Regions from separate parts of the Arthrobacter sp. DMZ02-1R genome, predicted to be linked through region 3. Evidence: predicted binding sites of a transcription regulator. Region 3 holds the regulator's gene; each other region holds the start of a gene.
The links. The regulator HrcA, encoded in region 3, represses chaperone genes, less so after heat shock. The targets are predictions, from matches to a motif close to TTNGCACTCGNNNNNNNCGAGTGCNAA.
Positions count from the first base shown of each region.

Region 1 (7,099 bases), 1.2 Mb from region 3:
TCTGGAGTGCGGAGCGGGTGACCTTGACGGGGTCGATCACGCCGGCGGCGATCAGGTCCTCGTACACGCCGGACTTGGCGTTGAAGCCGTGGTTGTCTTCCAGCTCGGCAACCTTGGCGACGACGACGTAGCCGTCGAAGCCGGCGTTCTGGGCAATCCAGCGAAGCGGCTGGGTCAGGGCGCGCCGGACGATGCCGACGGCGGCAGCCGCGTCACCCTCCAGGGCCTTGACTGCAGCGTCCTCGTCCAGTGCCTTGAGGGCGTGGATGAGGGCAGAGCCACCGCCGGAGACGATGCCTTCTTCAAGGGCAGCACGCGTGGAGGACACTGCGTCCTCGATGCGGTGCTTCTTTTCCTTGAGCTCAACCTCGGTGGCTGCGCCGACCTTGATGACGCCGATGCCACCCGCCAGCTTGGCAAGCCGTTCCTGCAGCTTTTCCCGGTCCCAGTCGGAGTCGGTGCGGGTCAGCTCGGCACGGATCTGGGCGACGCGCGCTGCGACGTCCTCCGCCGTGCCAGCGCCGTCAACGATCGTGGTGTTGTCCTTGGTGACAGTGATTCGGCGTGCAGTGCCCAGGACCTCGAGGCCAACCTGGTCCAGGGACAGGCCGAGCTCCGGGGAGACAACCTGCGCGCCGGTCAGGGTGGCGATGTCCTGCAGCATGGCCTTGCGGCGGTCACCGAAGCCCGGAGCCTTGACGGCAACGACGTTCAGGGTTCCACGGATGCGGTTCACGATCAGCGTGGACAGTGCCTCGCCGTCGATGTCCTCGGCAATGATGAAGAGCGGCTTTGCTGCCTGCAGGGCCTTCTCAAGGAGCGGCAGGAATTCCTGCAGCGAGGAGATCTTGCCCTGGTTGATCAGGATGAGCGCGTCTTCGAGGACAGCTTCCTGGCGTTCCGCGTCAGTGACGAAGTACGGGGACAGGTAGCCCTTGTCGAACTGCATGCCCTCGGTGAGGACCAGTTCGGTCTGGGTGGTGGAGGACTCTTCGATGGTAATGACGCCATCCTTGCCGACCTTGCCGAAGGCCTCGGCCAGCAGTTCGCCAACCTCGTCGCTCTGGGCGGAGATCGCTGCAACGCTGGCAACCTGGGTGCCTTCCACTTCGCGGGCGTTCTCCAGGAGGCGGGCAGCAACGGCCTGGACTGAGACCTCGATGCCGCGCTTGATTTCACCAGGGGCGGCGCCTGCGGCAACGTTGCGCAGGCCTTCCTTGACGAGTGCCTGTGCCAGCACGGTGGCTGTGGTGGTGCCGTCGCCTGCGACGTCGTTGGTCTTGGTGGCGACTTCCTTGGCCAGCTGTGCGCCAAGGTTCTCGTACGGGTCGTCGAGTTCGACTTCACGGGCGATGGTCACGCCGTCGTTGGTGATGGTGGGTGCGCCCCACTTCTTGTCCAGAACGACGTTGCGGCCGCGCGGGCCGAGGGTCACTTTGACGGTGTTGGCGAGCTTGTCAATGCCTGCTTCGAGCGAGCGGCGGGCAGCGTCGTTGAACGCTAGCTGCTTTGCCATGGTTGTGTCCTTTCAAGACGGAAAACCCGCACCGCCGATCAGTCAGAAGAAGTTCGACTCGATCTGCGATGCGGGATCCAGGAAATTACTTAACGACGATCGCCAGAACGTCGCGGGCGGACAGAACGAGGTACTCGTTGCCGCCGGTCTTGACTTCAGTTCCGCCGTACTTGGAGTAGATAACGATGTCACCAACGGTTACATCGACAGGTACGCGGTTGCCGTTGTCGTCGAAGCGGCCTGGGCCAACTGCAACAACTTCGCCTTCCTGCGGCTTTTCCTGTGCCGTGTCCGGGATAACCAGGCCGGAAGCCGTGGTCTGCTCTGCTTCGAGCGGGCGGACAACAATGCGATCCTCGAGAGGCTTAATGGAGACCGACACTCGGATCTCTCCTTTACGTGAGGTAGTACATGGACTATCAAACCAGGGGTGCCGTGGCGTGCTTACCGTCGTCGCGGTGCCGGTAAGTGCCTGGCGGCATGATTAGCACCCACCTAGGGAGAGTGCTAATCAAGACTCTATGTAAGCATTAGCACTCGGTCAAGGCGAGTGCCAGAATTCCGTCGCGGGTGAACGGCGGCAGGCCGCCACGGAGTCAATTGGCTCATTGCCCGGCGAGGTCGTCGAAGTCCACGTCCTCGCCGTCGTCGTACTCTTCTTCCGGCGCCGTTTCGCGGTTCAGGTAGAGCAGTACACCGCTGGCGAGCGCGACGACGCCGGACACCACCAGTCCGACGATCGCGCCGATCCGGGCACCTGTGTAGGTGTCCCGGATGTCGCGGGCCTCGTCCGTGGCGTCCTGGACGCTCTTTCCGGTCATGGAGTAGGTGGCCGCGTCGAAGGAGTCGAGGAAGAAAATAATGATCAAGAGCGCGATGCAGACGATGGCAATCGCAGCACCCGCAATGAGCGCAGGACGGGCATACTTGGAGAGATTTCCGGCGAAGGGACGTTTATCGGAGGCAGAGGGAGAACCATTGGCGTCGTCAGGCTGGCGTACTGGGTTGTCTTCCATGGCATCAACCATATCGGCCTGGATGGTCCCGGAGCCCCCTCCGCCCCGTATGACGGGCGGCCAGTAGGCTGGTTCCCATGGCTGACACACCCCAAGACCAAATTGCCCCACTGCTGACAACTGAGGGTTGGGAACTGCTGGCGTCCTTGGGACCATACCGCGATGGCGAAGCATTTGCCCTGAATGCGCGGCTGCGCAAAGACGGCCACTCCCCCGCGCTTGTGGCCGCTGTCCTCACCCAATCCAGGCTCCGCACCCGGGCCGAGGCCAAGTTCGGCGAATTCGCCCGGCAGATGCTCTTCACCCAAGCCGGCCTGGAACAGGCCACCCGGCTCAATGTGGCAGCCAGGCACGCTGAGCGCTTCGCCAAAGCAGGCACGCAGCACGTAGCGGACCTGGGCTGCGGGCTAGGGGCCGACTCCATGGCCATGGCCTCCATGGACATCAAGGTCACCGCGGTGGAACTCGACGAGACCACCGCCGCCTGCGCCACCATCAACCTCATGTCTTTCCCGCACGCAACGGTGGTGCATTCCGACGCGACGTCGGTACCCCTTGACGGGGTCGACGGCGTGTGGCTCGATCCGGCGCGCCGCACGACGTCGTCGTCTGGCACCAAACGGATCTGGGATCCGGAGGCTTTCTCGCCGCCATTCTCCTTCGTCGAATCGCTGGCAGCTACCGGCAAGTCCGTCGGGGTCAAGATGGGACCCGGGATGCCGCATGAATCGGTTCCGGCCGGCTGCGAGGCGCAGTGGGTTTCGGTGGGAGGGGATGTGACCGAGGTGACGCTGTGGTTCAACGACGTCGCGAGGCCCGGCATCCGCCGGGCGGCCCTGGTCCTCGGGCCGCAAGGCGCGGCCGAGATCACCAGCGGCGAGGATTTCGATGGCGGCCCGGTGCCCGACGTCGGGCCCGTAGAGGGATACCTGTACGAACCGGACGGTGCGGTCATCCGCGCGGGACTGGTGGCCGACGTCGCGCTCCGGCTTGGGGGCCACTTGGTGGACGAACACATCGCCTACATCTGCGCGCCCGAACTGGTGGAGACCCCGTTCGCCCGCGCCTATGAAGTCCTGGAGGTCATGCCGTACAACGTCAAGGCCCTGAAGGCGTGGGTGAAGGCCAACGGCGTCAGCGTCCTGGACATCAAGAAGCGCGGCACGTCCGTTACCCCTGAGGAATTGCGGAAACAATTGTTGCCGGCAGGAAAGGGCTCAGCGAAAGCCCGCGGGAACAAAACAGCCACCTTGGTCCTCACCAGGATCGGCGAGGAGCGGGTGGCTGTTGTAGTGGAGCCGGTAGCCTCCTGAGCAGGCCTACTGGGAGCGCGTGAACTCCTCCGCGGCAGCCACTTGCTCCGGGGTTGGCGTGATGCCCGTGTAAAGCACGAACTGTTCAAGGGCCTGGATAGTGGCTACCTCAGCGCCGCTGATCACGGTCTTGCCTGCCGCGCGGCCGGCCTTGATGAGCGGCGTCTCTGCAGGGAGAGCGACGACGTCGAACACCACGTGCGCTGCCGCCACCGCCTCTTCGGGGAAGGACAGGGAGCCGGACTCAGGTCCGCCGGCCATTCCGATCGGGGTCACGTTGACGAGCACGTCCGCCGTTGATTCCCCTACTTCGGCCTGCCAGCCGAAGCCATAGAGCCCCGCAAGGGACTGCCCAAGCTTTTCGTTCCGGGCAACGACGGTGACTCGCGAGAATCCAGCGTCGCGGAAGGCCGCTGCGGTGGCCTTGGCCATGCCGCCGGAGCCACGGAGCAGCACGGACGACGCCGGGTCGATCGCATTGCGCTCGATCAGCTGGGCAATCGCCGTGTAGTCCGTGTTGTAGGCCGTCAGAACACCGGCGTCGTTGACAATCGTGTTGACCGAATCGATAGCGGCGGCCGATACGTCCATGCGGTCCACGAGGGCGATGACGTCTTCCTTGTAGGGCATCGAAACGGCGCAGCCGCGGATCCCCAAGCCGCGCACGCCTGCGATCGCGTTGGCCAAGTCCGTGGGGGCGAAGGCCTTGTAGATCCAGTTCAGGCCCAGCGCCTCGTAAAGGAAATTGTGGAAGCGCGTTCCGTTATTGCTGGGCCGGGCCGAGAGGGAGATACAGAGCGTCATGTCTTTGTTGAGGATCGGCATAACGGGGCTTCCTTCGCGTAGCGGGGTTCTGTGCCCAGCCTAGACGGGGAGCTAGCCTTTGCGCGCCTTGAGGCGCGGACCCTACTTGTTGATGACGAACAAGATCGTTTTCCTTAGGTTTCCTCCCATGCGGTACCGTACCGCCCCTGCATTAGACTTGAGCCAACCGCTGACGGCCCCACGGCGGGCGTTGCTCAGGCGTTTTTGGCATAACACCGAGGGGACCTACGTGCAGATTGATTTCGCTCCATCCAGGCAGTCGACACTTGGGGTGGAATGGGAGCTGGCGCTCGTCAACGCACGCACGGGCGAATTGGTCTCGGTCGCGAATGAGGTCCTCCGCGGCGTGGCATCCCGGCATCCGGACCTGAACGAAGACGACGAGCATCCGCACATCAAGCGGGAATTGCTCCTGAACACCGTGGAACTTGTCACGGGCGTGTGCAACACCGTCAAGGAAGCCAAGGAAGACCTGGCCCGGTCCCTGCATGCCGTCAGGGAGGTTACGGACCCCATGGGTGTGGAACTTTTCTGCGCCGGCAGCCATCCTTTCAGCCCGCCGCAGCTTCAACCGGTCTCGGACAAAGAGCGCTATGCCAAACTGATCGATCGCACCCAATGGTGGGGACGGCAAATGGTCATCTACGGGGTCCACGTCCACGTCGGCCTGGACCGGAGGGATAAGGCGCTCCCCATCCTCGACGGTCTGGTCAACTACTTCCCCCATTTCCAGGCCTTGTCCGCCTCAAGCCCGTTCTGGGGTGGCGAAGACACCGGCTACGCGTCACAACGTGCCCTCATGTTCCAACAGCTGCCCACGGCAGGCTTGCCTTTCCAGTTCCCCAGCTGGGCTGAATATGAGTCCTACGTCCAGGACATGTTCACCACAGGAGTGATCGATACCCTGTCCGAAATTCGCTGGGATATCCGTCCCGTACCGAATTTGGGCACCATAGAGATGCGCATTTGCGATGGCTTGGCAACCCTCGAGGAAGTCGGCGCTGTTGCAGCCCTGACCCAGTGCTTGGTGGACGAGTTCTCCACCATCCTGGACAACGGCGGCAGCATTCCCACCATGCCGCCATGGCATATCCAGGAAAACAAATGGCGGGCGGCCCGCTACGGCATGGAGGCGATCATCATCCTCGATGCCGAAGGCAATGAGCAGCTTGTCACCGATCACCTGAAGGAAACCCTCCTCCGGTTGGCGCCCGTCGCGGAAAAGCTCGGTTGCTCGGAGGAACTGGCCGACGTCGAAAAGATCATCACCCGCGGAGCGGGCTACCAGCGCCAACGCCGCGTCGCTGCCCAGCACGACGGTGATCTTCATGCCGTTGTCCAGGACCTCGTACAGCAAATGCGGTCCGTTCCGACCGCCTAGCCTACGGACGCGATTCCGGCGCCTACACCGAAACCGTAGTGACCGGCAGGGAAGAATCCGGAGCAAAAGCGACGCCGCTTGGACCGATTCCCGCCATGATGAGCTGCGAGCCCAAGGCAGCAACCATGGCACCGTTGTCTGTGCACAGTGACAACGGTGGAACGTGCAACGTGATGCCGGCAGAGCTGCAGCACTGCCCTGTCAATTCGCGGAGCCGGGAGTTGGCTGCAACGCCACCGCCCAGCAACAGATCCGTGATGCCGTTCTCCTTGCAGGCCAGCACAGCCTTGAAGGTGATGACGTCCACTACTGCTTCCTGGAATGCGGCGGCGATATCGGCTACGGGGACGTCCTCGCCGCGCGCTTCGAACTGCTCTACACAGCGCGCGACGGCGGTCTTGAGACCGCTGAAGGACCAATCGTAACGATGCGGTCCCGGCTCCTCGACGGTTCCCATGTACTTGGGTTGGGTCAAGCCGCGCGGGAAGCGGATGGCCTTGGCGTTGCCCTGCTTGGCAAGTTTGTCGATGGCCGGCCCGCCGGGGTAGCCAAGGCCCAGCAGCCTCGCCACTTTGTCATAGGCCTCGCCTGCGGCGTCGTCGATGGTGGAACCCAGCATCTCGACGTCGTCGGTGATGCTGCGGATACGCAGGATTTCCGTATGTCCACCGGACACCAGCAACGCACCGAGGTTCTCCGGCAGCCGACCGCCGGCGGCGAGTCCAGCAGCGCCGAGTCCAGCTTTGCCGCCCGCCGCGCCGCCCACGTTTCCGTCAAGGAGCCCGACGCCGACGTGTGCCACCAAGTGGTTGATGGCATAGAGCGGCTTGCCCGTGGCAACAGAAAGTGCCTTCGCAGCGCAGACACCCACCATGAGCGCGCCGGCCAAACCAGGCCCGGAGGTCACGGCGATCGCATCGATGTCGTCCAGCGTCACGCCGGCCTCGTGCAGGGCCTCCTGCAGTGTGGGGACGAAGGCGTCCAAATGCGCGCGGGAAGCGATCTCCGGAATGACGCCGCCAAAACGGACATGCTCATCCATCGAGGA
Region 1 covers NZ_CM173230.1:1,191,512-1,198,610, reverse strand. Annotated here, with positions in the region: gene groL (chaperonin GroEL) at 1-1,516, opposite strand, end outside; gene groES (co-chaperone GroES) at 1,602-1,898, opposite strand; gene AC3ANQ_RS05745 (hypothetical protein) at 2,122-2,532, opposite strand; gene AC3ANQ_RS05740 (THUMP-like domain-containing protein) at 2,610-3,845, shown strand; gene AC3ANQ_RS05735 (shikimate 5-dehydrogenase) at 3,852-4,670, opposite strand; gene AC3ANQ_RS05730 (glutamate--cysteine ligase) at 4,900-6,051, shown strand; gene tsaD (tRNA (adenosine(37)-N6)-threonylcarbamoyltransferase complex transferase subunit TsaD) at 6,074-7,099, opposite strand, start outside.
Region 1: the regulator HrcA is predicted to act here: its motif matches at 2,047-2,073, upstream of groES (co-chaperone GroES).

Region 2 (7,099 bases), 1.5 Mb from region 3:
CCGGGTGAAGCAGCATTCCCGTACGCCCAAGATCTCCTCTGACGTCAGGCCTCAGGAGCTCCCTCTCAAGAAGGACAACGGTGTCTTCGTCTGAGCGCCCGCCACTCTGGCCAAGGGGGGCAATCTCTTCAAACTCTGCGAACAGAGTGGGCTCGGTGATTGTCTCTGGCTCTGCGAATGTGTCCTGCCCGGTACCCCTCACCGACTCATGGGAAAGATCCTGATCGCCGAAAAGTGTGAGGTCTTCGTCCTGGGCGTCAGTGCCGTCGAAAAGCGACGGTGGTTCCACAGCTACGGCGCGGCCTGAAGGCCCCGTAGGGCGGGTAGAGCGATTGAGGGGCACGGATTGTCCGGGTTCGTCGGCTCCCGGATAACCCGGGCCGCTGGGAGCGGCTGTGCCCTGCTGGTACGCGCTGGCAACGGCACGGGCGCGATCGTCGGCGGCCTCGTTGAGATCGTGGCCTGCATGGCCCTTGACCCATTCGAACGTGTATTTGCGGCCGACAATGGCCTGGTCGATGTCTTTGAGCAGATCGACATTCAAGACGGGCTTTCCGTCCGCCTTACGCCATCCCTTGCGCTTCCAGCCTGGCATCCACTTGGTGATGCAGTTGATGACGTACTGGCTGTCGCAGAGGATCTTCAGCTCTTCGTGGGGAACATGTGCCGTGGAACGGAAGAGGTCCAGCACAGCCATGAGTTCGCCCTGGTTGTTGGTTCCGTGCGGCCACCCGCCGGCTCGCCAACAAGAGTCGTTCACGTACCAGGCCCAACCAGCGGGCCCGGGATTGCCGAGGGCAGAACCATCGGCGGCAGCAATAATCGTCATGGTTTCCATCCTGCCAGACCACCCCGACACTCCCCGCCTTCCAGAAGACCCCCAGACCCCCAGACCTCCAGCCCCCGAAGGCCGAGTCCCCCTCCCCGAACGACGCTCCTTCACTTATAGGCCCAAAAATTCAAACCCTCCTGCAGCTCGTGCGCCCAATTCCCAAACCCTCCTGCAGCTCGTGCGCCCAATTCCCAAACCCTCCTGCAGCAGAAGCGAGCGAGCGTCCGAAGAAAACCCGACAAAAGCGAGCGAGGGTCCGAAGAAAACCCGACAAAAGCGAGCGAGGGTCGGAAGAAAACCCGACGTAAGCGAGCGAGGGTCGGAAGAAACCCGACGTAAGTGAGCGAGGGTCGGTTAAACGGCGACGGCGGCCCCCACCTGAGGTGGGAACCGCCGTCGCGCGTGTGGCTGGTGAGCTAGCGCGGGGGCTTAGAAGCCGCCCATGCCGCCCATGTCGTCGCCGCCGCCCATGGCCGGAGAGTTCTTCTCCGGCTTGTCGGCAACAACGGCCTCGGTGGTCAGGAACAGACCAGCGATGGACGCAGCGTTCTGGAGGGCCGAGCGGGTGACCTTTACGGGGTCGTTGACGCCGGCAGCCAGCAGGTCCTCGTAGATGCCGGTTGCGGCGTTCAGGCCGTGGCCCGACGGCAGGCTGCGGACCTTGTCGAGAACAACGCCCGGCTCCATGCCAGCGTTGAAGGCGATCTGCTTGAGCGGAGCGTCGATGGCAACGCGGACGATGTTGGCGCCGGTTGCTTCGTCGCCTTCGAGCTGCAGGTTGGCGAATGCCTTGGCACCAGCCTGGATGAGGGCAACGCCACCACCGGCGACGATGCCTTCTTCAACGGCAGCCTTCGCGTTGCGGACAGCGTCCTCAATGCGGTGCTTGCGTTCCTTGAGCTCAACTTCGGTTGCGGCACCGGCCTTGATGACCGCAACGCCGCCGGCCAGCTTGGCCAGGCGCTCCTGCAGCTTCTCGCGGTCGTAGTCGGAGTCGGAGTTCTCGATCTCGGCACGGATCTGTGCAACACGACCGGCGATGGCGTCGGCGTCGCCGGCACCTTCGACGATGGTGGTCTCGTCCTTGGTGACAACAACCTTGCGGGCGTTGCCGAGCAGTTCGAGGGTTGCGTTCTCGAGGCTCAGACCGACCTCGGAGGAGATGACCTGGCCGCCGGTAAGGATGGCGATGTCGGCAAGCTGAGCCTTGCGGCGGTCACCGAAGCCCGGAGCCTTGACGGCAACGGACTTGAAGGTGCCACGGATCTTGTTGACGATCAGGGTGGCCAGGGCCTCGCCCTCGATGTCTTCGGCGATGATTAGCAGCGGCTTGTTGGACTGCATGACCTTCTCCAGGACCGCAACGAGTTCCTTCACGTTGGAGATCTTGGAGTTGACGATCAGGATGTACGGGTCTTCGAGGACCGTTTCCTGGCGCTCTGCGTCGGTGACGAAGTAAGCGGAGATGTAACCCTTGTCGAAGCGCATGCCCTCGGTGAGCTCAAGCTCCAGGCCGAAGGTGTTGGACTCCTCGACCGTGATGACGCCTTCCTTGCCAACCTTGTCCAGGGCTTCGGCAATGAGGTTACCGATTTCGGAGTCGCCGGCGGAGATGGAAGCCGTGGCTGCGATCTCTTCCTTGGTCTCGATTTCCTTGGCGGAAGCAAGCAGCTCGCGGATGACGGCTTCAACAGCCTTCTCGATGCCGCGCTTGAGGGACAGCGGGTCGGCGCCGGCAGCTACGTTGCGCAGGCCTTCCTTGACCAGTGCCTGGGCCAGAACGGTGGCGGTGGTGGTGCCGTCGCCAGCGACGTCATCCGTCTTCTTGGCAACTTCCTTGACCAGCTCGGCGCCGATCTTCTCGAACGGGTCGTCCAGTTCGATCTCCTTGGCGATGGAAACACCATCGTTGGTGATCGTGGGGGCGCCCCACTTCTTTTCGAGGACGACGTTGCGTCCACGCGGGCCGAGGGTGACCTTGACGGCGTCGGCGAGGATGTTAAGACCCCGCTCGAGACCGCGGCGTGCCTCTTCATCAAATGCAATGATCTTGGCCATAACGGCGGTAGTCCTTTCGGGACAGTCGTTAAGAAGGTGCCTTCACTGCGGTGCCCGCGACGGACGATCCTTCACATTCGGCCTCTGTACGCCGCGTGGTCCGGATCTCACCCCAGCAAGGTGTTCTTTGTTCTCCCAGGCACCGCCACTACTTCCAGCGACCGGAGCCACACGAAGAATTAGCAGTCAATGCTTGAGAGTGCTAATCAATAATTAGCACTCACCCGAGGAGAGTGCAAGCAGAAGTGCCGGAAAATACTCGCCACGCCGGGGGAATTCGCTGTCGGCACAGCCCATCACCGCGTCCGCGAAGCGGTCTCTTTGCCGCTCACACGCGCCGTGTTGTCGGCGCCATACGTGAAGACCATGTAGTTGGACGAGGTAACGTCCCCGTTGGCGTCGAACCCGATGGTGCCGGACTCGCCGTCGTAATCCGGGAGCTTCGCTCCCTTCAGCACCTCGACGCAATCCTTGTATGAAGCACAGGGTGTGCGCTCTTTCGACGCCGCATCACCCGACGTCGGACGCACCCCGCCGGATACGGTGGTGAGCCAAGCGGCGATCGAGGCCCCGGCGTCGTCGTTCGCTGCAGCGGCGGCAATCGCCCCTAGGGTGACGGCGTCGTACGTTTCGGCTGCGTACGTTGTGTCCTTGAGATTGGGGGCGATCCCCGTCAGCCCGGCTTGGAACTCCACACTCGGGAAGACCCCGGGGAGAATTCCACGCGCGCCGTCAAGCCCGCCGGCACCGAGGGTGGTTCCGTATTGGCGGATGGCGCCATCGCTCAAGAGCAGCTTCTTGCCTTTCAGCCCCGCGTTCAGAAGCTCGGCCAGGGCGCCCTGGGCACCGTCACGGGCAACCACGACGACGGCGTCCGGCGTCCCGGACTTGATGCTCGCCGCAGCCGGAGCTGCTTTGCCGGCCGCGAATTCCACGTTGGACACGGCATCCATTCCGAGGCCGCGGGCAGCGTCCATGACTGCTCCGGAGACACGAGTCCCGTAGTCCCCGGCTTCGTGCAGGACGGAAAGCCTTTTGGCGCCGGCGTCGTGGGCCAGCTTCGCCAGGACACTTCCTTGCGCGGTATCGGCGGCCGAGGTGCGGAAGTAGAAGCCGCCGCTCTTGTAGCTACTGAGTCCGGAGGCGGTGTTGGCCGGCGAGATGAGCGGAACCCGGGCGGCTGAGAGAACGTCGATAGCGGCGGCAGCATGGCTGGAATCCGTTGGCCCCACCACGACGTCGGCGTGAGCTCCAAGCAATGCCTTGGCTTGCGCCGCAGTGTCAGCAGTGAAGGCCGCCGCATTGCTGCCGTCACTGGCCGCCGACGCCGGGAGTAACTCAACAGGGTGGCCTTTGTATCCGCCGGCGTCGTTGATCTGTTTGACGGCCAGCTTGGCCGCTGCCAGCTCTGAATCATTGAGGAATGCGGAACCACCGCTGTTGTCCAGAATCACCCCAACGCGCAGGACGCCGTCGCCGCTGGGCGTAACAGCGTCAAGCCTGGCGTTGCCTAGGGTGGCGGAGCATCCGGCCAGTGCTAGCGCCAAAGCAGCACCGCCTGCCAGAAGGGAAACTACCCGGGACCGGCGCCCACCAAAGGGCCGGGACAGCCTTGTTGCCGCAACACCCACTAGATAAGACGCACGCTTTCTGCCTGCGGGCCCTTTTGGCCCTCGCCCAGTTCGAACTCGACCCGTTGTCCTTCTTCGAGCGCACGGAATCCATCCATCTGGATAGCGGACCAGTGCACAAAGACGTCGTCACCGGACTCATCCACGGTGATGAATCCGTAGCCCTTTTCGGCATTGAACCATTTGACGGTTCCCAAAGCCATGATCCCCACACTTTCAACTAGCGGTGGCCGGCTTCCGGGATCTCCGGGCCAGCTCACAACTACTGTAACCACAGTCACGTTGCAGTACCGCAACCTTAGGTGCGGGTGGCCGCAATGTTATTGAGGCGTAACCGAGTTCTACTTGTATCCCGGCCCCAGAATGACAACCACTGGCTGCTGGAATTCGGCACTGTCCACGAGGTTTGCGATGCCCAACAGCTTGCCGAGGGCTTCAGCGTTACCCTTCTGGGCCGGGCCCTTGTAGAAGACCGACGACGTCTGCTGCGGTATGCCGCCCCAGTTTGCCACCGTGGACAGCGGCCAGCCCCCGCCTTGCACGACGCCGGCCACGCGGGCAGCCAGGCCACCGGTGGTGGTGCCGTTGTAGACCGCGACGGTCGCGGTCTTGTCCAGCGGCGTCGTGGCGGGCGTCGGCGTGCTGGAAGGGGTGTCACCCGGTTGGCTGGACGGCTGCGCCGGGCTGCTCGCAGAATTGCTTACAGACGGGGCGGAGGCCGCGGCACTTTGCTTGGAGGCGTTCGCAGTCACGGCAGCTTGCGGCGTCGTCGCGGACGTGAATCCAAGCTTCGGAAGGATAAGGAACGCAACGAGGCCCACAGCCAGCGCAATGCCACCCAGGAGGAGCACGGGCCATAGTGCGGGGCGGGAAGCGGTGGCGACGAGCCGGTGGACACCCTGCCGCGATGAGCTCTGCGGGACGCGGTCGAATTCATCCCGGGCAAATTTGGTCATGGTGAAGCCTTGTCCTTGCTGCTTGCTTGCTGGGGGATCAGCGTGTGCTTTACGCGTCAGAACCAAGGCGGCGCGCCGTGCGGGCCCTCTGACGTGACATACGTAGTCTACGCAATCTCTTGACGAGCATAGGATCGTGCGTCAATGCTTCCTCGGTGTCAATGAGTGCATTGAGGAGCTGGTAGTAGTGGGTGGCCGAGAGATCGAAGAGTTCCCTGACGGCCTGTTCCTTGGCCCCGGCGTATTTCCACCATTGCCTCTCCAAAGCGAGCATCTGCTGTTCGCGCTCGCCCAGCGGCGAGTCGCCTCGGATTCCGGCGGACAGGTCTTCGAGCACCAATCCAGTTGCTTCGGACGCCATGGATTCCCGTGCGGGTTCTGCCACGACACACTCCTTCGACGCATTGACTGAAAATTGTCCCCCTATGGTAACGGGCGAATAACATCGATGTCATTCGCCCCGCCGCCTCCAGTGGAGTCGCTTTCCGCAGAGCCTGGATACAGGGACAATGGCTGGATGGCAGGCGAAGAAGCGTTATTTGAGCTTGAATCCGAAGATCACTCCGCCGAATTCGCGGCACTCCCGGGAAAGGCCTTGGAGGACCTGATGGCTCCGGACTGGGCCGATGCGCTTTCCGGCGTCGAGGACGAATTGCGCTCAGTGCTGGCCTTCGTGGCGGGCGAAGCCGCCCGCGGAACCCAAGTGCTGCCCGCGGCGTCGAACATCCTTCGCGCCTTCCGGCAGCCGCTTGCCGACGTCAAAGTGCTGCTCCTGGGCCAGGACCCCTACCCGACGCCGGGACACGCCGTCGGGCTCTCTTTCGCGGTTTCCGGGCAGACCCGGCCCATTCCCCGCAGCCTTTCAAACATCTACCGGGAAATGGAGTCAGATCTCGGCCTGCCGCCTCGGGTGCACGGCGATCTCTCGGCCTGGACAAGCCAAGGGGTTCTCCTGCTGAACAGGGTCCTGAGCGTCGCCGCGGGTGCGGCCGGCTCGCACCGGGGCAGAGGCTGGGAGGCGATTACGACGGCGGCAGTCACCGCCGTCGCCGCGCGCCGCACCGTTGCCGGGCAGCAGAGTCCGCTCGTCGCGATCCTGTGGGGCAAGGACGCCGAGGGCGTTCAGCCCCTGCTTGGCGGCGCCCCCGTGATCACCTCCGCGCACCCCAGCCCGCTGTCCGCGTCGCGGGGCTTCTTCGGCTCACGCCCGTTCAGCCGGGCCAACGCCCTGCTCAGTTCGCAGGGCGCAGATCCCGTCATTTGGGAACTTCCACCGTTGCCCTAGCTTAGGCTTGCCTACATGACATCTTTGCCCGCGACGTCGTCTGCGTCCCGCAATACCCGCCCCCAGGTGAACCTGACAGTGCTGCGCACGGAGCAGCTTTCGCCCCACATGGTGCGCGTCATTGCAGGTGGACCCGGATTTGCCGGTTACGCGAACAACGACTTCGTGGACCGGTATGTGAAGATCGTGTTCCCGCAACCTGGCGTCGACTACCAGCTGCCGCTGGATCTCTGGGCCATCCGCGAGACCATGCCGCGGGAGCAATGGCCGTTCACCCGCACTTACACCATCCGCTGGGTGGACGAAGCTGCCCGGGAACTTGCAATCGACTTTGTGG
Region 2 covers NZ_CM173230.1:3,851,104-3,858,202, forward strand. Annotated here, with positions in the region: gene AC3ANQ_RS18290 (RNase H family protein) at 1-829, opposite strand, end outside; gene groL (chaperonin GroEL) at 1,262-2,890, opposite strand; gene AC3ANQ_RS18300 (ABC transporter substrate-binding protein) at 3,187-4,437, opposite strand; gene AC3ANQ_RS18305 (cold-shock protein) at 4,521-4,724, opposite strand; gene AC3ANQ_RS18310 (LytR C-terminal domain-containing protein) at 4,863-5,477, opposite strand; gene AC3ANQ_RS18315 (DUF3263 domain-containing protein) at 5,527-5,862, opposite strand; gene AC3ANQ_RS18320 (uracil-DNA glycosylase) at 5,995-6,762, shown strand; gene AC3ANQ_RS18325 (siderophore-interacting protein) at 6,778-7,099, shown strand, end outside.
Region 2: the regulator HrcA is predicted to act here: its motif matches at 3,104-3,130, upstream of groL (chaperonin GroEL).

Region 3 (7,099 bases):
GAAGTGGAACGCATCATGCTGGAAGCGCGCCTCGGCACGGGACTCCAGGTAGACGCCCTCGACAAGGTGGGCCGTCATGCCGTGGCGGGCCTCATTGCCGACGGCCTGGTGGAGCCCGCGGCGGCCTTCCAAGGGCGGCTGATTTTGACGCTCAAGGGGCGGCTACTGGCTGACGCCGTGGTGCGTCGCATCCTCCCGGAGTAGCCCCCGCCGGCACGAACGCTGGCGCGCGTACCAGCTTGCGCGAGCACTCGCGCGCCGGGGAACAGCCGCTATTTGATCCAGCGCAGGTTGAAGCGGTAGCGGTGCGGCTGTCCGTGGTTGACGCGGATGCCGGCAGATACAGAGAAGCACGTCACAGCAACCCAGATTGCCGTGGCCAGAACTGCGAACAAGTTTCCAACCACCGGGAGCAAGACCAGAATGTTGGCAAGCACTGCGGCAATCGTTGGAGGCAAAGTGAAGTTCAGCGCCTCTTTGGATTCCTGAGCCGTGAAGGGGCCACGTTCGCGGAAAATCAGGTAGATCAGAAGCGAGGGCACACAGCCGAGGATCCCGCCGAAGTGCGCAAGGGTTGCCCACTGCCGGTCTTCCGAGGCGGTCAAGGGCAGCGCGTTGGCAGGAACGCCGTGGTACTGGGACTGGCCCGAGGCGCCGTCCCCATCGTCAGGAGCGTTGTCTGCCACAGTTTCTTCCTTCGAGTATCTATCGGTGCAGTGTTGCTGTCCCAGAATACTTGCTTAGCGCGCGATCAGCGGACCAACCCCCCGGACCCGAAGTCGCGGAAACCGCACCGAGGCCGCCGCTAAAGCGAACCGGAAGCTGCAAGGAGCCGTCAGGGTACAGTCAGGAAGTCGATCACTTCTTCCACCCGTCCCAGCAGGGAGGCCTCCAAGTCCGCGTAGCTGTGGACGGCGCCGAGAAGCTTCTGCCAGCCTAGCCCGACGTCCTCCGGTGTCTCATGCGGCCAGCCGAACGACTTCAGGATGCCGGTCTTCCAATCGGTTCCGCGGGCGACGGTGGGCCATTGCTGGATCCCCAGAACCTTGGGGCGAATAGCCTGCCAGACGTCCACATAGGGGTGGCCCACGATCAGGACGTTTCCTGCAGCACCGGGCAGTGTCATGGCATCGGCGGCAATCCGCGACTCTTTCGAATCCGGCACCAGGTGGTCCACCAGGACTCCGAGCCTGCGGCCCGGGCCTGGAGAGAACTCGGCAATCGCCGCCTTGAGATCGTCAACGCCATGCAAGGGTTCGACGACGATTCCCTCCACCCGGAGGTCATCTCCCCAGACCTTCTCCACGAGTTCGGCGTCGTGTTTGCCTTCCACCCAGATCCGGCTTGCCTTGGCGACTTGCGCGCGTTGGCCGGCCACCCTGACGGATCCTGAAGCGGTCCTGCCCGCTTGCCCGGTGACCGCTCCGGCAGCGGCGCGGGGCGCCGGCGGCAGAAGTTTTACCGGTTGTCCGTCGAGCAGGAATCCGAAGCCGAGCCGGAACGACTTGTTCTTTCCCCGGCGGTCCTCCAGCACCACAATGTGCATGCCGCCGGCCTTTTCGACCCTGGTCACGGCCCCGACCCAACCGGACTGCACGTCTTCGAGAACCATTCCGCGTTCAACGGGCACCTCGGGCAGTTGCCTCTTGGCAGGCGAGGAGAGGTCTCGCGGGCCCCAATTGTCGTAAGACACGGTCTTCACACCACTTTGCGCTAGGGGATCAATGACGGCCCTGGACATTCCGCCGGACCGCGCGGGAATCATGTTCGCCGCGAGCGGTACCAATGCTAACAACGTGGTGGCTCATACTAGACTTGTTAGCACTTGGGCATGTTGAGTGCTAATTGTTTGAATATCAGGTCGCTGAGTAGTAACTGTTCAGCACTGGCTGTTGAATGGAGGTGGGCAGTGAGCGAACCACGCAAGCTTGAAGTGTTGCGCGCCATCGTGGAGGACTACGTTCACTCCCGCGAGCCCGTCGGATCCAAGGCCTTGGTCGAACGGCACCATTTGGGAGTGTCGAGCGCGACCATCCGCAACGACATGGCCCTTTTGGAAGAAGAAGGACTCATCGCCGCACCGCACACCAGTGCCGGCCGGATCCCCACGGACAAGGGCTACCGCCTGTTCGTCGACCGTATTTCCCAGGTCAAACCGCTTTCAGCCGCCGAGCGCCGGGCCATCCACTCGCTGCTTGAGGGACCCGACGACGTCGAGGACATCCTTGAGCGCACCGTTCGGCTCCTGTCCCAACTGACCAACCAGGTCGCCGTCGTGCAGTACCCGCACCTTAGCCGCGCCCGCGTACGGCACATTGAGTTTGTGCTGCTGGCTCCGCGCCAGGTCTTGGTAGTACTTATCGCCGACACCGGCAAAGTGGAACAGGGCGTGGTGCACGCAGGGGCCGATGCCACGGACGAAGATGTCATGGCCTTGCGCACACGTTTCCTTGGGAGCATTGCCGGCTCGCAGCTTGACCTCATGCCGCAGGTCCTGCCGTCCGTGGTTGCCCTCTGCCCGCCAGCGCTTCGAGGCCTTGCCGGTGTCCTCGCTCTTGGTCTGGAAAGGCTGGCCGACCGAAGCCGGGACGAACGCATGGTCATGGCAGGCACAGCAAACCTGGCCCGCTCCAACGTGGATTTCCCGCTCAGCATCGGGCCGGTCTTGGAGGCTCTCGAGGAACAGGTGGTCATGTTGCGCCTGCTCTCGGACATGGCCGAGGACCCTCGGGGAGTCACAGTGAGCATCGGCCGCGAGAACCCTTACGACGGTCTCTCCGAAGCGTCGGTGGTCGCCACCGGCTACGGTCCGGGCAGCAACGCCAAGATCGGCATTCTTGGGCCTACCCGGATGGACTATCCCAACACCATGGCGGCCGTCCGCGCCGTCGCACGCTACCTTTCCCGCATTCTGGGCGGCTGACAGCCCCGGCCAGAAACCGTCTCGCAAGAAACGCAGTACAACAAGGAAGAGATACCGACTTTGAGCAGCCACTATGACGTTCTGGGCGTCTCACCGGAAGCAACCGGCGAGGAGATCAAGAAGGCCTACCGCAAGCTCGCCCGTAAGCTGCATCCCGATGTGAACCCCGGAGAAGGCGCCGCCGAGGAATTCAAAGCCGTGACCCACGCCTACGAGGTCCTCTCCGACCCCCAGAAGCGCCGCGTGTATGACGCCACGGGCAACGAGAACGGCACTGACAACGGCTTCGGTGGAGGTTACGCGGGCCAGGGATTCGCATTCCAGGACATCTTCGACACGTTCTTCGGCGGGGGTGGCGGTGGCATGCAGGGACCTGCATCACGTATGCGCCGCGGCCAGGACGCGCTGATCAGTGTCCGCATCGATTTGCGCGAGGCCGTCTTCGGCGTCAACAAGAAACTTGAAGTGGATACTGCGGTCGTCTGTCCCACGTGCGAAGGCTCATGCTGCCGAGCGGGAACCCACCCGGAGCGCTGCGACATCTGCGGCGGCTCGGGTCAGGTCCAGCGCCCAGTCCGCTCCATCCTCGGCCAGGTCATGACTTCCGCGCCGTGCGGTTCATGTGAAGGTTTCGGATCTATCATCAAGGATCCGTGCAATGAGTGCAGCGGCCAGGGCCGCATCCGCAGCCGCCGTTCGCTGACCGTCAAAGTGCCTGGCGGCGTGGCGACCGGAACGCGCATCCAGCTGTCGTCTCAGGGCGAAGCAGGGCCGGCCGGCGGTCCTTCCGGCGATCTCTACGTGGAGATCCGGGTCAACGCCGATTCCACCTACATACGCGAGGGCGACGACCTTCACGCGACCCTGAGCGTTCCCATGACGGCCGCGGCACTGGGAACCGAGCTGCAGCTGGATACGTTTGACGGCCCCCAGGAGATCGACGTCAAGGCCGGCACCCAGTCCGGCGAGGTCATCACCATGCGCGGACTGGGCGTCACCCATCTCCGCGGATACGGCCGGGGAGACCTCAAGGTACACCTGCACGTTGAGACGCCCGGAAAGATCGACGCCGCGCAGGAAGAGTTGCTCCGCCAACTGGCCAAGTTGCGCGGTGAGCAGTTTACCGAGGGCAAGCTCGTAGCGAGCGGCGGTATGTTCGCGAAGCTGCGGGACAAGCTCGGTAACCTGTAGCGGTGAGCAACCCCGTATTCTTCGCGGCCGCCGGAACGCTCGACGGGCTCGGGCCCGGTGACACGTTCGTGCTGGTCGGCGCCGAGGCAAGGCATGCAGTCACCGTCAAGCGTTTGGAAGTCGGCGAAGCCGTGGACATTGCCGACGGCGCCGGAAAGCGCCTTACGGGAACTGTGACCGCATCCGGACAAGGAAGCCTGGAAGTCCTTGCATCTGATGTCCTCCAGGAGCGCCAGCCGAAAGTGCGCCTCGTTTTGGTCCAGGCCCTCGCCAAGGGCGACCGCGATGAACTCGCCGTCGAGACGGCAACGGAACTCGGGATCGACGCCGTGGTGCCCTGGCAGGCGGAACGATCCATTGTCCGTTGGAAGGGGGAGCGGGCCGCCAAGGCCCTCGCGAAGTGGCAATCGGTGGCTACCGCAGCGGCCAAACAGGCACGGCGCGCGTGGATCCCGGAAGTGCGTGCCGCCGTCGACGGCTCCGGCTTGGCGGCGGCCGTTGCCGCTGCTGATCTGGCGATCATCCTGCACGAGGACGCAAAGCGCCCGCTGAGGGATGTATTGGAGAAGTGGCAGGATCAGCTTTCCGGCGGGGACCCCGGAGCAGGTCGCGAAGTGCTGCTCATCGTGGGGCCAGAGGGCGGCATCTCGCCGCGCGAAGTAACCAAGTTGAGCGACGTCGGCGCGGTCACCGCCCTCTTGGGGCACCATGTACTTCGCTCGTCGACGGCGGGCCCGGCCGCCGTCGTACTGGCCAGCGACATTCTGGGGCGCTGGTAGAGCGCCAAGCGCGCTGCCCAGGCAGCCCGTCGAGTGGCTCGCGGTGCAAGCAGGTGATCAGCGGACGCTGAAAGAACGGGTATCCGTGGCGATATCGGCGTCGCCTGGACCCACCATGGAAACGCGCAACTCGTACCGCCCGGCTCCGAGGCCCACCGTGAAGTTGAAGGCGCCACCTTGTCCCGGCACGGTCGAAGCAGTGGTCTGACCGGACAGGTATGATGTCTTCTCGCCGCTTGAGTTCTCGCGGAGGATCTGCCAATGCAGTTTCTTCGAAGTGTCGGTACTACGCCCGTTGAACTTGACTGGACCGGCAGGCAGGGTCAGGTCCTCCTGAGGCTCAATGATCCAGACGGGTGCCACCATGGTTGCGTCCCGGACCATCGGATCACCCAGCTTGACCTGACCGAACGCCATGTAGTCCGTGTGCCCGTCTACCAGGATGGTCACCTTGATCAGCTGACCGGAGTCGATCAAGCCCGAGCTCGCCGCAGCAGCGGTAGCGGTGTAGACGAGCTGCTGGACCGCTCGCTGCGCCATTCCGGCGTCGAGGTTGGAATTGAACGCGTCGCGGGAAACGTCGACCGTGACCACGTTCTTGCCGGAAATCGACGTCGCAAGGTCGCTCGGATTTTGCCATGGCGTGAAGAAATCGTGATCCAGCGGCTTTTGGGACATCATGATCCGCAGGGCGGTAGTGATGGGGTTCTCGTTGCCTGGGTTGTCACGAAATTCGCGGTACAGGAAGATATCCGTGTCGCTTCGTCCGATCCAGTACACCGGAATCTTGTTTGACGCCTGGGTTGTCTCGAGCGGCGCATTGGTGGCGGGTGCCGCCTGCAGGGCAGCGGTCGGATTGGGGACAGGCGTAGTTGATCCCTGACCCGAACGGTCAGCAACGCAACCCGAAAGAAACAGGGCAGCGGTCAGCGCGGTCACAAGCATGGCGGAACGTCTCCGGATGCGTGTGCCCTCTGGAATGCCGGCTGGCCTGGTAATAGTGGATTCCTGCTCGTGTTCGGCCGCTGTGGTGCGGGGGAGTCATGCGCCCGAGGAGCGGGTGCAGGGCATTTTTGCCCATAAATCAGCTTGTCATAGTCCCCGCGGCGCTTGCTGGCGATTCCATACTCCGGCACCAACTGCAATGCGATTGATACGAGGTCGATACGGAGTTGATACCAAACTGGCCTGAAATCGGCTGCCCGCAGCCCTCCCGGGCACGGTCCGGAACCACCCTCGAGACTGGCTGGCGTAGGATTGAAAGCAATCCGAGGCCCGCGATCCTGCGCCCATCCAGCGAACGGACATCGGAGCAAATCGATGGACATAACCAAGCCGGAGGAGCACAGGCCACTAGGCCAGCACTATGACAGAATCATTGAACGGGCGGCCCAGGGCCGGCAGCGTTGACACAGGCCCGGCCGAGTTCCCGCACTCTGTCCCAGGCGCCCGGACGGAAGTTGTCGTCTTCGACAACTCTGATCAGATGGTTCAGACCCTCGGCAGCCATGACGAGGCACTGCGCTACATAGAAGCCCAGTTCCCCGGCGTCGACTTTCATGTGCGCGGCAACGAGCTCTCCTTCAGCGGACCGTCCGGCGATGTTCCCCGGATCATGCGGCTCCTGGAGGAAGTCCGGGGTTTGGTCGGCAGGGGGACCGTTATCACCCCTGACGTACTCCAACAGCTCGTTTCCCTGCTGCGCAGCCAGTCACTTCAGAGTCCTGTGGAAGTGCTGACCCACAACATTCTTTCCAGCCGCGGACGCACCATTCGTCCAAAAACTCTGAACCAGAAGAGCTACGTTGACGCCATAGACGACAACACGGTGATCTTCGGGATCGGCCCGGCCGGCACCGGCAAGACGTACCTGGCCATGGCGAAGGCCGTGCAGGCACTGCAGCTCAAGGAAGTCAGCCGCATCATCCTCACGCGGCCCGCCGTCGAGGCAGGGGAGCGCCTCGGATTCCTCCCTGGAACGCTGAGTGACAAGATCGATCCATATCTGCGTCCGTTGTACGATGCTTTGCACGACATGATGGATCCGGAGTCGATCCCGCGCCTCATGGCTGCCGGAACGATTGAAGTGGCGCCGCTTGCGTACATGCGCGGCCGCACGCTCAACGATGCGTTCATCATTCTTGATGAGGCCCAGAACACCACTGCGGAACAGATGAAGATGTTCCTCACGAGGCTTGGTTTCGGT
Region 3 covers NZ_CM173230.1:2,376,946-2,384,044, reverse strand. Annotated here, with positions in the region: gene hemW (radical SAM family heme chaperone HemW) at 1-204, shown strand, start outside; gene AC3ANQ_RS11625 (DUF4870 domain-containing protein) at 273-686, opposite strand; gene AC3ANQ_RS11620 (DUF3097 domain-containing protein) at 836-1,693, opposite strand; gene hrcA (heat-inducible transcriptional repressor HrcA) at 1,910-2,923, shown strand; gene dnaJ (molecular chaperone DnaJ) at 2,984-4,114, shown strand; gene AC3ANQ_RS11605 (16S rRNA (uracil(1498)-N(3))-methyltransferase) at 4,117-4,893, shown strand; gene AC3ANQ_RS11600 (GerMN domain-containing protein) at 4,951-5,838, opposite strand; gene AC3ANQ_RS11595 (PhoH family protein) at 6,260-7,099, shown strand, end outside.